2 regions of the Cupriavidus sp. 96C5-1 genome follow, and region 1 is predicted to be linked to the other one. Evidence: riboswitches for the same ligand, from Rfam matches in the RefSeq annotation. Region 1 holds a riboswitch; the other holds the start of a gene.
The links. Region 1 has a riboswitch for cobalamin ahead of AC3FOF_RS00965 (TonB-dependent receptor plug domain-containing protein). Riboswitches for the same ligand answer to the same signal wherever they lie in the genome.

Region 1 (7,629 bases):
CTCCGGACGTGCTGTCAGACGTTTGCCGTTTCGAACTAGGATGGGATGAAAACGGCGGTCAGGCGCGATAACCCGACCTAAGCGCCGCAACTATGTGGCTTCGTGCGGCTTGGCTCCACTATACACCGCACTGCTTTCCAATACCAAGCCCGTCTTTGCCTGTCGTTACATTTTGCTGACGCGCGCGGCACGTCGGCCACATAACGCATGCACGGCGCACGCATCGCCGCCCTGGCTGTGCCGTGCGGGGCACCGCCAGTGGCTGCATTTTCAGCCGCGCGGCGCGGTCGTATTGGTGCCCACGTGGGCGTATTGGCGCAGCGCTTCGTCGGCGCGCTCGTTGAGTTCGCGGATGCGCGCGCGCACCGCGTCGACGGGAATCGCGCCGTCCTCCTGCTGCTTGCGCTTGAGCGACAGCAGGTCGGAGGCGATGCTGATGGCTGCCATCACGGCCACGCGCTCCACGCCCTTGGCGGAGACTCCCCCCTTTAGTCGGGTCATCTGGTCGTCTACCAGTGCCACGGCTTCGAGCAGCGCGGCTTCGTTGTCGGGCGAAATCGCGAACCGGTAGGACTGGCCGGCAATGTTGACTTCGACTTGCTTATTGCTCATGCGTTTTCTCCGGTAGCTTTTTCGCCGCCGCGGGCGGGTGTCTCGCCTTCGCCCAGCAGGTCGAGCTGGCGGGCGTCGCTGGCGGTGGGCAGCTTGTCGAGGATGGACTGGATGCGCAGCTGCGCTTCCTCGATCTTGATATTGAGCAGTTCGCGGTCGGCCGCCATGGCCTCGCGATCACCGCGCAGCTGGCTGGCCTCGGCCTGCAGGCGGTCGATTTCCTCGCGCAGCCGCTGGTTCTCGGCCGCGAGGGTGTCGGCATGGTGCAGCACGCGCCCGATCTTGGCGGCGAGTTGTTCGAGTTCGGTGAGCATGGAGCCTGTCATATCTAGGGTCTCGGGTATTGGGATTTTAGCCCAAGCGCCATCGCGCACACGGCGAAAGCAGTCGGGTGTGACCGGGCCAACGCGTCGAAAGTTGCACGCATCGTCGCTTAACGGCATTCGTGGCGACGTCTTTATGCCTGTTTCCAGCCGTTTTCCTGCTGATTTCCCGCACCATTGACGCTGGACTGGAAACTGCATACACTCGCGCACGTTCCAGGTGCTCGTAATCCTATTCACTACAGGGTTGCAGTTCAACGGGAAACAGGGAGCCAGCCACCGCCGCCAGGGCAGGGTAGGGCCAACCTGTGCTGCCCCCGCAACGGTAAGCGACCGCGATCGCAAGATCGCAAGGCCGACCCACATGCCACTGAACCGCAAGGTTCGGGAAGGCGGTCGGACCGATGTCGTCAGCCCGGATACCGGCCTGAACGAGAGCGCGCCCGCTTTTTTCACCGCCTTCCGGCACGAAGCAGCGGCGCGCTTCGTCGCCAGACGGTCCGCGGGGGAACGGACCAGGCTGTTCTCTCCCACTTCGCATCATGCGCTCATCGTCTTCCAGGTCGAGCCGTCCGGCATTGCCGGCGCACTGCCACACCGCTACCGTTTTCGTCTCCCGCCAACTGCCCGCCGCGCTGGTCGCCTTGCTGGCCGCAAGCGCATCCGGTGTTGCCATGGCCCAGCCGGCCGAGTCGTCCACCGCCCAGCCGGCCTCCCAGCCAGCCGCTCAGCCTGTTGCCGACACCCAGCTCGCACCGGTGGTGGTTACCGCCACCCGCACCGCGCAACCGCTGACCGAGGCGCTGCCGCACACCACGGTGGTGACCCGGCAGGACATCGTCAATTCGCAGGCGCCCGATCTGCGTTCATTGCTGCGCACCCAGGCCGGCGTGGAGTTTGCCACCAATGGCGGCATGGGCGCCAATACCAGCCTGTTCATGCGCGGGGCCAATTCCAACCAGACGCTGATCCTGATCGACGGCGTGCGGGTCTCGGCGGCCAGCAGCGGCACCGCCCAGCTGTCGAATATCCTGCCCGACCAGATCGACCATATCGAGGTGGTGCGCGGCAACGTCTCGGCGCTCTATGGTTCGGACGCGATCGGAGGCGTGGTGCAGATCTTTACCAAGAGCGGCGAGGGCCAGCCGCCGACGGCCAATGCACAGGTCGAGTATGGCAGCAACAATACGCGCCAGGCTACGGTGGGCTACGGCGGCCAGGTGGGCGACACCTCGTTCAACGTCACCGGCTCCGCGTTCAAGACCGATGGCTTCTCGGCGATCAACGCCGCGCAGTGGAACGGGGATAATCCGGCCAAGGCAAAGAAGGGTATCGGCCCCAACCCGAACGACAATCCCTACGACAACAAGAGTGTATCGGGCCAGCTCAAGCACCGATTCTCGAGCGACTGGGACGCCGGTGTCAGCGCTTATTATTCCAAGAGCAAGCTCTCCTACGACAGCACCACGGGCAAGCCCACCGATGTCTGGTGGATGAACAGCGAGCTGTACACGGTGTCGGCGTTCGTCAATGGCAAGCTGACCCGGGACTGGACCACGCATTTCAAGGTGGCCCAGAGCGGGGACAACAGCGAAAACACCTTGAACGGCCTGTTCAACAGCAACTTCAATACGCGCAACCGGCAGTACACCTGGCAGAACGAATACGCGCTGGCGCCCACCCACAAGCTGCTGTTCGGCACGGAGTACGCGCAGCAGGAGTTCAGCTCGAATGTCTATGGCGCCCCGGGCCGCAATATTGCATCGGTGTTCGGCGGCTACGATGGCCGCCTGGGCAAGCACCAGCTGCAGCTCAATGTGCGCAACGACCACTATTCGGATTTCGGCAGCCAGGCGAGCTACTTCGCCGGTTACGGCTACAACGTGACCGACGCGATCAAGCTGATCGCCAACGCCAGCAATGCCTTTCGCGCTCCCACCTTCAACGAACTCTACTACCCCAACTATGGCCAGCCCGGCATCAAGCCGGAGCGCGCCAAGTCGGTCGAGGTGGGCGCGCAATACAGCACGGACAGCGCCGGCTTGCTGCGCGTGACCGCGTTCGAGACCCGCTACGACAACCTGATCACCGCGGCGTTGCAGCCCAGCGGCCTGTACCTGGCGCAGAATGTCAACAAGGCCAAGGTGCAGGGCATCGAGGCTTCCTGGCGCGCCAGGTTGATGGGCACCGACGTGGGCGCCAGCGCGACCTTCCAGAACCCGGTGGACGAGCAGAGCAACACGCAGCTGCTGCGCCGCGCGCGCCGCCATGTCGCCTTCGACGTGGGCCGCCAGTTCGGCGACTTCCGCCTGGGCGGCGAGTGGATCATCTCGTCGGCGCGTCTCGATAGCGGCTCGCGTACGCTGGGCGGATACGGTATCGTCAACCTCAATGCCCGCTACAACATCGACAAGCAATGGTTCGTCGCCGCCCGCGTGGAAAACCTGTTCGACAAGAACTACCAGCTCGCCTACCCCTTCAACACGCAGGGACGCGCCGGCTTTATCACGCTGGGCTGGCGCCAGCGCTGATGGTGGCCGCCTGAGATGCGCCGCGCATTCGCCGTCTGGCTGATGCTGGCCGCCACCGGGGTGGCGGTGTTCCTGCTGTCGCTGGCGGTGGGCAGCGTGTCGCTGTCGGGCGCCCAGGTCTGGCACGCGCTGTCCGGTGCCACTGACGATACCGCCGGCGCCATCGTGCGTGAGCTGCGCCTGCCGCGCGCGGCCGCTGCGTTTGCCTGCGGCGGTTTGCTGGCCTTGACCGGCGCGCTGATGCAGGTGCTGTTGCGCAATCCGCTGGCCGAGCCGTATGTGCTGGGCGTGTCGGGCGCCGCCGCCACGGGCGCGCTGACCGCCATGCTGATGATGTGGCCGTTGTGGGCGGTGCAGGCCGGCGCTGCCGGTGGCGCGCTGTTCTCGATGGTGCTGGTGGCCGTGCTGGCGCGGCGCGACCTGCTGCACCCGCAGGTGCAGGGCGGCCATCATGAGGCCGGCTCGCGGCTGCTGCTGACCGGCGTGATCCTGGCCGCGGGCTGGGGTGCGCTGATCACCCTGATCCTGAGCGTGGCGCCCGAGGCGCGCCTGCGCGGCATGCTGTTCTGGCTCACCGGCGATCTTGGCGGCACCGCCAGCTACGGGCTTGCACTGGGGGCGCTGGCACTGGCCGTGCTGCTGGCCATGCCGCTGGCGCGCGCGCTCAACGTGATGCTGCTCGGCGAAACGGTGGCGCAGTCGCTGGGCGTGCGGGTGGGCGCGGTACGCATGTCCGTGTTCGTGCTGGCCTCGCTGGCGATCGCGGTGGCCATCACATCGGCCGGGTCGATCGGCTTTGTCGGCCTGGTGGTGCCGCACCTGGTGCGCCTGGCCTGGGGCAACGACCAGCGCCTGCTGCTGCCGGCTTCGGCATTGCTCGGCGGTACGCTGCTGATGGCAGCCGACCTGGTGGCGCGCACCGTGATCGCGCCGGCGCAGTTGCCGGTGGGCGTGATCACGGCGCTGCTGGGCGTGCCGACCTTTCTCTTCCTGCTGTTGCGCAGGCCGCGCTGATCCTTATGCCAAGCTGGAACGAACCCGCTTCGATTTGTCCGCCGCTGACGCTGCAGGCGCTGCAGCTGCGGGCCGGCGCGCGCGCGCTGCTCGATGGCCTGAGCCTGTCCGTGCAGGCCGGCGAGCTGTGGTGCATCGTCGGGCCGAACGGCGTCGGCAAGTCGACGCTGATGGCGGTGCTGGCAGGGCTGCGCAAGCCCGACGGCGGCGCCGTGCGGCTCGACGGCCGCGCGCCGCTGGAGATCCCGCCCGCGGCGCTGGCGCTGCGCCGCGCCTACCTGCCGCAGGCGGTGCACGATACCTTCTCGATGTCCGTGCGCGACGCCGTGGCCGTGGGCCGTCACCCGCACCTCTCCGGATGGGGCTGGGCCGGCCGCGAGGACGACGCGGTGGTCGCGGCGGTGATGCGCGAGCTGGACCTCGATGCGCTGGCCGCGCGCGACGTGCTGACCCTGTCAGGCGGCGAGCGCCAGCGTGTCTCGCTGGCGGCCACGCTGGCGCAGCAGGCGCCGCTGCTGCTGCTCGACGAACCGGTGGCCCACCTCGACCTGCGCCACCAGATCATGGTGCTGGAAACCCTGGCGGGGCTGGCGCGCGCCGGCCGCCACGCCATCGTGGTGATCCTGCACGACCTCAATCTCGCGCGGCGCTACGCCAGCCATGCCCTGCTGCTGGCCGAGGACGGGCTTTGCCTGCACGGGCCGGCAGCGCAGGTGCTGACCCCCGCGCATTGTTCGCACGCGCTGCGCACGCCGATTGTCAGCGTCAGCGACGGCCTCCATACCGCGCTGATTGCCGACGGCTATCCGAATACCCGTCCGCAACCGGACCGGACCTAGACCAGAATCGAACCGAGCAAGATCATGACCGAACCCCAAGCCAATCCCTCCCCCTCATCCGAAGACGCCGCCCGCGACGAGCGCCACAAGGCGCGCATGGTGCGCAAGAAGGACGTGGTGGATGCCAAGATCGCAGCGGCCCAGGACGAGCGCGGCGTGATCGTGATCACCACCGGCAACGGCAAGGGCAAGTCCAGTTCCGGCTTTGGCATGGTGGTGCGCGCGCTGGGCCACGGCATGCAGGCCGGCGTGGTGCAGTTCATCAAGGGTGCCTTTCCCAGCGGCGAGGAAATGTTCCTGCGCCGCTTTCCCGAGCAGTGCGCCTTCCACGTGATGGGCGAGGGCTACACCTGGGAAACCCAGGACCGTGTGCGCGACGTGGCCAAGGCGCAGGCAGCCTGGGAAGTGGCGCGCGGGCTGCTGCGCGATCCCGCCATCGGCCTGGTGCTGCTCGACGAACTCAATATCGCGCTCAAGCTGCATTACCTCGATGTCGACACCGTCATCGAAGACCTGCGCGCCCGTCCGCCGATGCAACACGTGGTGATCACCGGCCGCGGCGCGCCGCCGGCGCTGATCGAGGCGGCCGACACGGTGACCGACATGACGCCGGTCAAGCACGCCTTCCAGCAGGGCATCAAGGCCCAGCGCGGCGTGGAAATGTAAGATCACGGCTATTCATTCCTCTTCTAGCTTCAGCGATTCGTCGCTGCGAACACCATGCTGTTACCCACCATCGCCCCGCTCGACGCCACCCTGCGCCCCACGCTGCAAGCCGCCATCGACGCCAAGACCAAGCCGCTCGGCGCGCTCGGCCGCCTCGAGGACCTGGCCCTGCAGATCGGCCTGATCACCGGCAGCGCCGCGCCTGAGCTAAAGCGGCCGGCCGTGATCGTCTTTGCCGGCGACCACGGCGTGGCCGATGCCGGCGTGAGTGCCTATCCGGCCGAGGTGACGGCGCAGATGGTACTCAATTTCCTGGCTGGCGGCGCCGCCATCAACGTGTTCTCGCGCCTGCACGGGCTGGCGCTCGAAGTGGTGGACGCGGGCGTGCGCGCGCCGCTGCCGTCCGCGCCGGGCCTGGTCAACTGCCGTATCGCGGCGGGCACGCGCAACTTCGCGCAGGAGCGCGCGATGAGCGCGGAGCAGGTGCAGGCGGCCCTCACCGCAGGCATGGCGCGCGTGTTGCGCCATGCCCAGCAGGGCAGCAATGTGATCGGCTTCGGCGAGATGGGCATCGCCAATACGTCGTCGGCGGCCTGCCTGGTGAGCCGTCTCACCGATACGCCGATCGACGAGTGCATCGGCCGCGGCACCGGCCTGGACGATGCCGGCCTGGCGCGCAAGCGCGCGGTGCTGGCGCAGGCGCTGGCGCTGCACGCCGACGCGGTGGCACCGTTCGACGTGCTGGCTGCCTTCGGCGGCTTCGAGATCGCCATGATGACCGGCGCCTTCCTGGCCGCCGCCGCCAGCCGCATGGTGATCCTGGTCGATGGCTTCATTGCCTCGGCCGCGCTGCTGGTGGCGCAGCGCCTCGCGCCCGAGGTGCTGCAGTACTGCGTGTTCTCGCATTGCTCGCACGAGCACGGCCACCGCCGCTTGCTCGATCACTTCGGTGCGCAACCGCTGTTGGCGCTGGACCTGCGCCTGGGCGAGGGCACCGGCGCCGCGCTGGCCTATCCGCTGGTGGCCTCGGCCGCGGCCTTCCTGCGCGAGATGGCCACCTTCGACGCCGCCGGCGTCAGCACGGCTGCGGCCTAGACAGTGTCCTGAATCACTAGCGCGCGGCGGCAATCCTGCCACAATGGCCCATGCTCGATGAACTTCGCTATTTCCTGACCGCGGTCGGCTACTTCACGCGGGTGCCGGTGCCGCGCTGGGTCGGCTTCGCGCCGCACTACCTGAACGCGGCGGCGCGCTATTTCCCGCTGGTGGGTTTGCTGGTGGGCGTGCTTGGCGCGTTGGCGAGCTGGGGGGCGATGCAATGGTGGCCGCCCGGCGTGGCCTTGCTGCTGGGCATGGCCGTGACCTTGCTGGTGACCGGCGCTTTCCACGAGGACGGCCTGGCCGATTGCGTCGATGCCTTCGGCGGCGGCTATCGCCCCGAGGACGTGCTGCGCATCATGCACGACTCGCGCATCGGCGCGTTCGGCGCGATCGCGCTGGTGGTGGCGCTGCTGCTCAAGTGGCAGCTGCTGGTGGCGATCGCCGCGCGCAGCGGCATAAGCGAGCTGTTGCTGGTGCTGGTGGCCGCGCATGCGGCAAGCCGCGCCATGGCGGTGAGCTACCTCGCCACGCTCGACTATGTGC
Region 2 (7,629 bases), on a different contig from region 1:
TCCGCACCTCGATCTCATCGTAGCGCCGCACCCGGTACACCACGATCGAGACCAGCCAGCTCAGCACGAACACCCCGATGATCACGTAGCCCAGCATGCCGAAATGCGCGTTGAGCTCGCCGATCACGTCCCACAGCCCGCCTTCCAGGCCGAGCTTGTCGGCGATCAGCCCGAGTGCCTCGATGCCGCCGATCACCACCGCGACGACCACCGAGACCAGCGTGATGGTCATGTTGTAGTAGAGCTTGCGGATGGGCCTGGTGAAGGCCCAGCCGTAGGCGCCCAGCATCAGGATGCCGTCGGTGGTGTCCACCAGCGACATGCCGGCGGTAAAGAGCGCGGGGAACACCATGATGGTCCAGAACGGCACGCCCTTGGCGGCCTCCGCCGCCGACAGGCCGAACAGGGCGACCTCGGTGGCGGTATCGAAGCCGAGCCCGAACAGCAGGCCCATCGGGAACAGGTGCCAGCTGCGGCTGGCGAGCCGGAACAGCGGGCGGAACAGCCGCGACAGCACGCCGCGGTTGTTCAGCAGCAGGTCCAGGTCCTGCTCCTTGAGCGCCTCCCCGCGCCTGACCGCGCGAAACGCGCGCCATACCGAGATCAGGATCAGCAGGTTGAAGAAGGCCAGCAGGAAGAGGAACAGCGCCGACACGCTGGTGCCGATCATGCCGCCCACGGCCTTCATGTCGGCAAAGCGCGTTTGCAGCGCGGCGGCGGCAACGGCAATGCCGACCGACATCAGCGTGACCACGGTGGAGTGGCCAAGCGAGAAGAAGAAGCCGACCGTCACGGGGCGCTTGCCTTCCTGCATCAGCTTGCGCGTGACATTGTCGATGGCGGCGATATGGTCGGCGTCCACCGCGTGGCGCAGCCCGAGCGTGTAGGCCAGCACGGCGGAGGCCAGCAGCATGGGGTGGTCGCGGAACGCCATCAGCGCCCATAGCCACGCGCCGCCGTTGGCGGCAATCAGGAAGACGTACAGCGCAACGGTCTTGCGGCGCACGTCGGCGTCCTGGTCGTTGAAGATGCTGGCGAGGAAACGGAACATGGGGCGTCGGTGGGAAATGCGGGGGTTGGAGTCAATGAGCGGCGGCCGGCTTTCAAGCCCGGCGGCGCCCGCGAAACAATCTGCGCCATCCGATCACCACGCCACTGACGGAGACTACCAGCCCGGCGATCGAAAGCAAGCAGACCACGATGTCCCAGGCGGGGCGATAGCGCAGCAGCCAGCCAAAGTCCCAGCTGTGCGAGGCATTGAACAGCCATCGGTAGGCACGCCGGCTGCTGTCGCTGCGGCCCAGCAGGTTGCCGTTGGCGGGGTCGATATACGCCCACGTCCGGGCCGCATCGTCAAAGCGTACGCGCAGCACTGGCAGCTTGCGCGGCTGGTGGTGGCCGTACCAGTAGGCGTCGTGCTGCGTCAGCCATTCGCTGCCGGCGATCCGCGCGCCCGGGACCAGCCGTGCGGCGGCCTCGGTGAGCGTCTCGGCGGACAGCGCCAGCGGGCGGCCCGTGTCGGCACGATAAGCCCGCGTCGTGACAGTCCCGGCATCGGCCGTTGCCACCAGCCATACCGGCAGTCCGGCTTGCCAGGCCATGCGTATCTCCCGCGGCCCGGTCGCCTGGGCCAGCGCGCGCCGGTCGCCAGGCGGGAAGTGCGGCAGGACCTGCCCCGCATAGCGTTCCAGCGCCGGCTGCGTAAATGCCCGGCCCGGAAACCACTGGTTGGGATTGACCGATAGCCAGCCGCTTGCCAGCCATGCCAGCAGGAACAGCGAACCGGCCAGCCCCGCGATATGGTGCCAGGCCATCCAGCCGCGATAGGGCGAGGTGCCGCCGGCGCTGCCATGCGCGAAGCGGCGGCGCACGCGCAGCCGCAGCCAGCCGATCCAGATGCCGCTGACCGCCACCGCGATGCACACGCCGGACGTCCACAGCACCACCTGGCGCCAAAGCGGCGGATCGGCCCGCACCGGCGTGAAATACAGCCAGTGCGGCACCGCGCCGAGCCAGTTCCAGAAGCGCTCCGCGCGATTGGTGTCGCGCATCACTTCACCGGTGCGCGCGGAGACATACAGCTCGGTGCCGGCGGCGTCGTCCAGCGCGATGCGATGCAGCGGGCGCCAGGCATTGAGCCCGTTGGGCACGGTCCATTGGTCGCGCTCGGCGGTTTCGACCCAGCGCGCGGCGGCCGCGCCGGCGAAGCGCCGGGCGATCTCCTGCGCGGCTGGGGCATCCACGGATTCGATGCGGGCCGCGTCGAGCGCCGAGACCGTATGGGGTTTGCCGTCCCAGTCGATCATGCGATAGGCCGGCCGGCCACCCATCATCTCCAGCCGCAGGCTGCGGGGAAAACGGGCCAGGCCCGCGCCGGCCATCGCGGCATCGGGCGAGACCCGCACCGCGCGCAGGTCCAGCGGCGGCAGTCCGGCAAGGCGCTCGGCGTCGCTTAGCGCGGGAAAGGCCACGTACATCATCACCAGTCCCGAGAGGAACCACATGGCGATCAGCAGGCAGCCGGCGATGCCGGCCCAGCGGTGCACCAGATAGAGCCAGCGGCGCGTGAAGCGCCAGCAGGATTCCCGCCAGGACAGGGACGTGCTCGCCATGGCCTGGCTCAGAAGTAGAAGCTGGCCGACAGCTCAGCCGCGCGCGGACGTCCCAGCAGCCACTGGGCGCCGCTGTTGCCGAAGGATTCGGCGTAGTCGCGGTTGAACAGGTTATAGACCCGCAGCGTCAGCGCCGTCCTGCGCGACACGCGCCATTGCAGCGAGGCATCCACCACCGTGTACGATGGCATGGATGCCGTATTGGCGTTGTTGGAGTAGCGCTTGCCCACGTAGCGCAGGCCGCTGCCAAGCTGCCATTGCGGCGCGAAGGCCCACGTCAGCCACAGGTTGGCCGCCTGCTGCGGTACGTTTGCCGGAATGCTGCCGTTGCGCGAGACCAGCGCGCCGTTCACCTTCTCCGCGAAGTCGTCGAAGCGGGCACGCAGCACCGTCCCGTTGGCGTCCAGGCGCAGGCCGCGCGTCAGCTCGACGCTGACCGACGCTTCCAGTCCGCGCGAGGACTGCTGGCCCGCCTGCACCGACAGCGTTGGATTGCTGGCGTCGGGGGTGAGCAGGTTCTTCTTGACGATCTGGTAGGCGGCAAAGGTCCATTCGCCCCGCTGGTTCCAGAACGATTGCTTGACCCCGGCCTCGATCTGCCGCCCGGTGGCGAGCTTGAAGTCCTTCTGCGCATCGGAGGTGGAGACCAGCGCGTTCAGCGGATCGGTGGCGGTGGCGTACTGCGCGTAGGCCGAGAGTGCCGGCGTGAACGCGTAAACCGTGCCCGCGCGCCAGGTAATGTTGTTGAAGGTGCGGCGCCAGGCGTCGCCGCTCACCAGGTTACCGCGTTCCAGTTCTGCGTGGTCGAGCCGTACGCCGCCGATCACCGACCATTGCCGGGTCAGCTTGAGACGGTCCTCGCCGAACAGCGCGTATTGCGTGGTGTGGGTGCGAAAGCGCGGCGAGGTGGCGATGCCAGGCGGGTTGATGAACTGGCCCGGATCGAACTGCCACGCACCCACGGTGGATGTGCCGCCATAGGGCGAGTTGCTGCTGTTGGTGAAGTGGATGCGGTTGACATCGAATCCCGCCATGGCGGTATTGGCCATGCCGAACAGTTGCCCGTCGATCTTCAGGTCGGCACGGTCGCCCACCTGTTCCTGGTCGTGCAGGATCTCCAGGTAGTCGGTGCGGCGCACCTGGCCGCTCGCCGGCAGGAACGTGTAGGACTCGGCGTTGCGCCAGTGGCGCTGGCTGGTGAGGTAGTAGAACTGGTTGCGCACCGTGACGCGCTCATTGGGCTGCCATTGCGCGGCGAGCCGGGTCCAGCGGTCGCGATAGGTGATCTCGCTGTCGCCTGCGTTGTAGTTCTTCTTGCGCAGCGTGGTGTCCAGGCTGCCGTCGACCAGCGGCGTGCCGAAGTATTGCATCGGGTGCTGGTCGCCGTCGTCATGGGACAGCGTCACATTGAATGCCGGCGACACGTCCAGCCGTACCGCCGCCGACACTGCGGTGGCGCGCGAGTCGCCCCGATCCACCCAGCCGCCGGAGCGGCCGTAGCTGGCATTGAAGCGGTAGGAGAGGTTCTCGTTGACCGCGCCACCGCTGTCGAAGGCGGCGCGCGCGGTGCGCTGGGTGCCGCCGGTGACCTGCAGTTCGTTGGCGACCGGCGCGCGCAGCGGCTTCTTGGGGATGACGTTGACCACGCCGCCGATCGCGCCTTCGCCAACCATGACCGAAGCCGCGCCGCGCAGGACTTCGATGCGGTCCGCCGACCACGTATCGAAGGGAAAGGTGACCGTGCCGGAAGCTACGTAAAGGCGCGTGCCGTCATATAGCTGCATCACCGAACCCTGTCCGGAGAAACCGCGCGCCGTGAGCGCCGTGCCGCCATTGCCCGGGGTACCGTTGGCGGTGATGCCGGTAGCGCGGGAAACGGCCTCGCGCACCGACAGGTCGCCGCGCTCGCGCACGGTCTCGCCGGAGAGCGCTTCCACGCTGGCGGGTGTCTCGAGCGGGGTCAGGCCGAGCCGGCTGCCGGTGCTGGCGGGTTCCGATAGTGCCAGGGTGGGCGGCTGCGCGCTGCTGCTGACCACCACCGGCGGCAGCACCGTGCCGTCTTTGCGGGAAGACCGCGATTGCGGACGTTCGGCGGTTTGCGTGTCGTCCGCGGCCCAGGCCGCGTCCGTGCCGAGCGAGGCAAAGGCCCCGAGCGAGAGCGCAAGCGCGCAGTGATGCGCCAGCTTGCGCGAAGGGCGAGCGTAACGCTGCCTGAATGAACCGGACCCGGCGGTGCGGGCAATGCGAGGGCGCGCGGACATGGGCCTTCCATCGTTGACCGCGGGCGACCCCGCCCGGCGGCAATAAACGAACAAGCCGCGGACGAACGCGCAGGGACGGCCGGCGCAGAGCGGGCCGTCTCACGCCTGGCCGCCCGTCCGCAGCCTCGGTGATCGGTCGAAGGCCGGTATCCGGGCTCGCAGGAGGGGCGCTTTCCGCATGGGCGCGTCCGGGGTGTCGCCTTCCCACGCATGATGCGCAGTGGCTGCCGCCGCCAGCTGGCGCGGCCTGACACCTTTCTACCTGCTGACCGTTGCGGGGGCAGCACAGGATTGACCGCGGCATGGCCGGCGGCGCACCTGTTTCCCGTTTAACCCCCGCCGCGCGACGCATGCGGGGGCACCTTCGAACCATTGGCAGCCCAGTTGCAAGTCAATTGCAAATGCGAAAGGGTTGCGAGGCGGATTGTAGCCGTATTCCGGGGTGCTTTGGCATGCATATTTTCCCAGGCATGGTCCGGCCGCGCTCGGCTTTGACGGCGGGAAGGCATGCGCCAGCCGGGAGCCGGGAGGCGAGGTTGATGCATCGCGTGGCCATCTTCGTGTTTCTTGCCTCATCTACGTCGATTTTTGTTTTTTTTATTCTGTCTGGTTTCGTCGGACGTTAAAGAAGGCGGGAGTACCTTCCGTTATCCAGTGATGCCGCATGCCTCCCGCATGGCCGGTACCTGTCCATCAAATAGAACGCCATGAATCGTCTGACCTTGCGAAAGAAGCTGTGGATTCCTCTTGTGCTGGCCTGGCTTGGCCTGCTGCTGCTGACTGTGATGCATGCATTCCAGACCCGCGAACTGCAGATGGCGGACCGCCGCGGGGAGCTGGCGAATATTGTCGATATGTCGCTCTCGCTGGTACGCGACTACGCCGAGCAGGCTCGCCAGGGCAAATTGTCCGAAGCCGACGCCAAGGCCCAGGCCATTGCCCGCATTGCCGCGCAACGCTATGGCAAGGATGGCTATATCACGATCGTCGGCGCGGATTCGGTGCTGGTGATGCATCCCATCAACGCCAAGCTGAATGGCAAGAACATGGCCGACTTCAAGGATGCCAAGGGCAATGCCTTGTATGCCGACATCGCCGCGCGCGGCGCTTCGCCGGAAGGCGCGGGCGCTCTGGACTACTGGTGGCCCAAGCCCGGCAGTGACCAGCCGAGCCCGAAGATCGGCTATGTGGCGCGCTACAAGCCCTGGGGCTGGGACCTCGTCGCGGGCACGTATATGGATGACGTGGAGGCGCAGTTCCGCTCGTCGCTGTATCGCTCGCTCGGGCTGCTGGTGCTGCTCGGCATTGCGATTTCCGTGGTGGCCACGACGCTGATCCGCAGCATCCAGCGCTCGGTCGGCGGCGAACCCGCCACCGCGGCCGCGCTCGCCTTGCGCATGGCCAGTGGCGACCTCACGGCGCGCGTCGCGACCGACCCGGATGACCGCTCCAGCCTGATGTATGCGATCGGGCATATGCGCGACCAGCTCGCGAGCACGGTGGCCGGGATCCAGCGATCGGCGGATTCCATCAGCTCGGCGGCTCAGGAAATCGCAGCGGGCAATACCGACCTGTCGGGCCGTACCGAGCAGCAGGCCGCCTCGCTGCAGCAAACCGCCGCCAGCATGGAGCAGATCACCGCCACGGTGCGCCAGAATGCCGACAATGCCAACGAGGCCAGCCAGTACGTGTCCGATGCCTCGCAGATCGCGCAGCAGGGCGGCAGCGTGGTCAGCCAGGTAGTGGACAAGATGCGCGGCATCACCGCCAGCTCGCGCAAGATCAACGACATCATCGGCGTGATCGACGGCATTGCCTTCCAGACCAATATCCTGGCGCTGAACGCCGCGGTGGAAGCCGCGCGTGCCGGCGAGCAGGGGCGCGGCTTTGCCGTGGTGGCCGGCGAGGTGCGCAACCTGGCGCAGCGCAGCGCGGGCGCGGCCAAGGAGATCAAGACGCTGATCGTCGAATCGGTGGGCCAGGTCGACAGCGGCTCGGCCCTGGTCGAGCAGGCCGGGCAGACCATGGCCGAGATCGTCAACGCGGTCAGTCGCGTGACCGCCATCATGGACGGCATTGCCTCGGCCACTGCCGAGCAGCGCACGGGCATCGAAGAGGTCAATCGCGCGGTGTCGCAGATGGACCAGATGACGCAGCAGAACGCGGCGCTGGTCGAGCAGGCGAGTGCCGCGGCGGCCTCGCTGGAGGACCAGGCGGGCGCGTTGCACCATGCGGTGTCCGCTTTCAGGCTGTCGCCAGCCTGAGCGGCGCCGTCGATGCCCTGTGCGCCGCCTGCGGCGAGGCGGCTGGCATCCCGCCTATAGCAGCGATTTGCCCTGGGCGAGAATCTTGTCGCAGACCTGCTTGGTGACCTGCGCCTTGAGGCCGCCGCCGCTCAGGTCGAGCTGCTGGCCGTCGCTGCTGTGCAGGATGCCCTTGGCGCCATCGCCATAGCCGCTATCCGAAGCGGGCGAGCCGCCGAGCTTGCCCACAAGCTTGTCCTTCAGCGAAGCGGCGCCGCCGCCGCTGAGATAGTTGTTCTTGATGCAGAATTCCAGCACGCCGGCGACGTTGCCGGTGCTGCCCGAAGTCAGCGATTGCAGCGATGGCGTGCCGCCCATTCCTCCCAGGCTGCCGCCAAGGCCACCGAGCCCACCGGACGAGGTGCTCCCGGCGCCCTGCGCCGCGCCGCCCAGCTTGTCCTTGAGCATGTCCCCGAGCTGCGCATGCGCGGCCGCCACCGGCAGCAGCATAGC

Region 2: linked by a shared signal. The riboswitch ahead of AC3FOF_RS34755 (TonB-dependent receptor) and the one ahead of AC3FOF_RS00965 (TonB-dependent receptor plug domain-containing protein) in region 1 are both predicted to bind cobalamin.

What each region holds. Positions count from the first base shown of each region.
Region 1 covers NZ_JBYOJU010000001.1:199,468-207,096, forward strand. Annotated here, with positions in the region: gene AC3FOF_RS00955 (cell division protein ZapA) at 271-612, opposite strand; gene AC3FOF_RS00960 (hypothetical protein) at 609-926, opposite strand; cobalamin riboswitch at 1,136-1,380, shown strand; gene AC3FOF_RS00965 (TonB-dependent receptor plug domain-containing protein) at 1,610-3,466, shown strand; gene AC3FOF_RS00970 (FecCD family ABC transporter permease) at 3,482-4,480, shown strand; gene AC3FOF_RS00975 (ABC transporter ATP-binding protein) at 4,486-5,319, shown strand; gene cobO (cob(I)yrinic acid a,c-diamide adenosyltransferase) at 5,344-5,985, shown strand; gene cobT (nicotinate-nucleotide--dimethylbenzimidazole phosphoribosyltransferase) at 6,040-7,080, shown strand; gene AC3FOF_RS00990 (adenosylcobinamide-GDP ribazoletransferase) at 7,131-7,629, shown strand, end outside.
Region 2 covers NZ_JBYOJU010000044.1:42,303-49,931, forward strand. Annotated here, with positions in the region: gene AC3FOF_RS34745 (HoxN/HupN/NixA family nickel/cobalt transporter) at 1-1,051, opposite strand, end outside; gene AC3FOF_RS34750 (PepSY domain-containing protein) at 1,104-2,612, opposite strand; gene AC3FOF_RS34755 (TonB-dependent receptor) at 2,621-4,873, opposite strand; cobalamin riboswitch at 4,998-5,254, opposite strand; gene AC3FOF_RS34760 (methyl-accepting chemotaxis protein) at 5,581-7,137, shown strand; gene AC3FOF_RS34765 (YjjA family protein) at 7,192-7,629, opposite strand, start outside.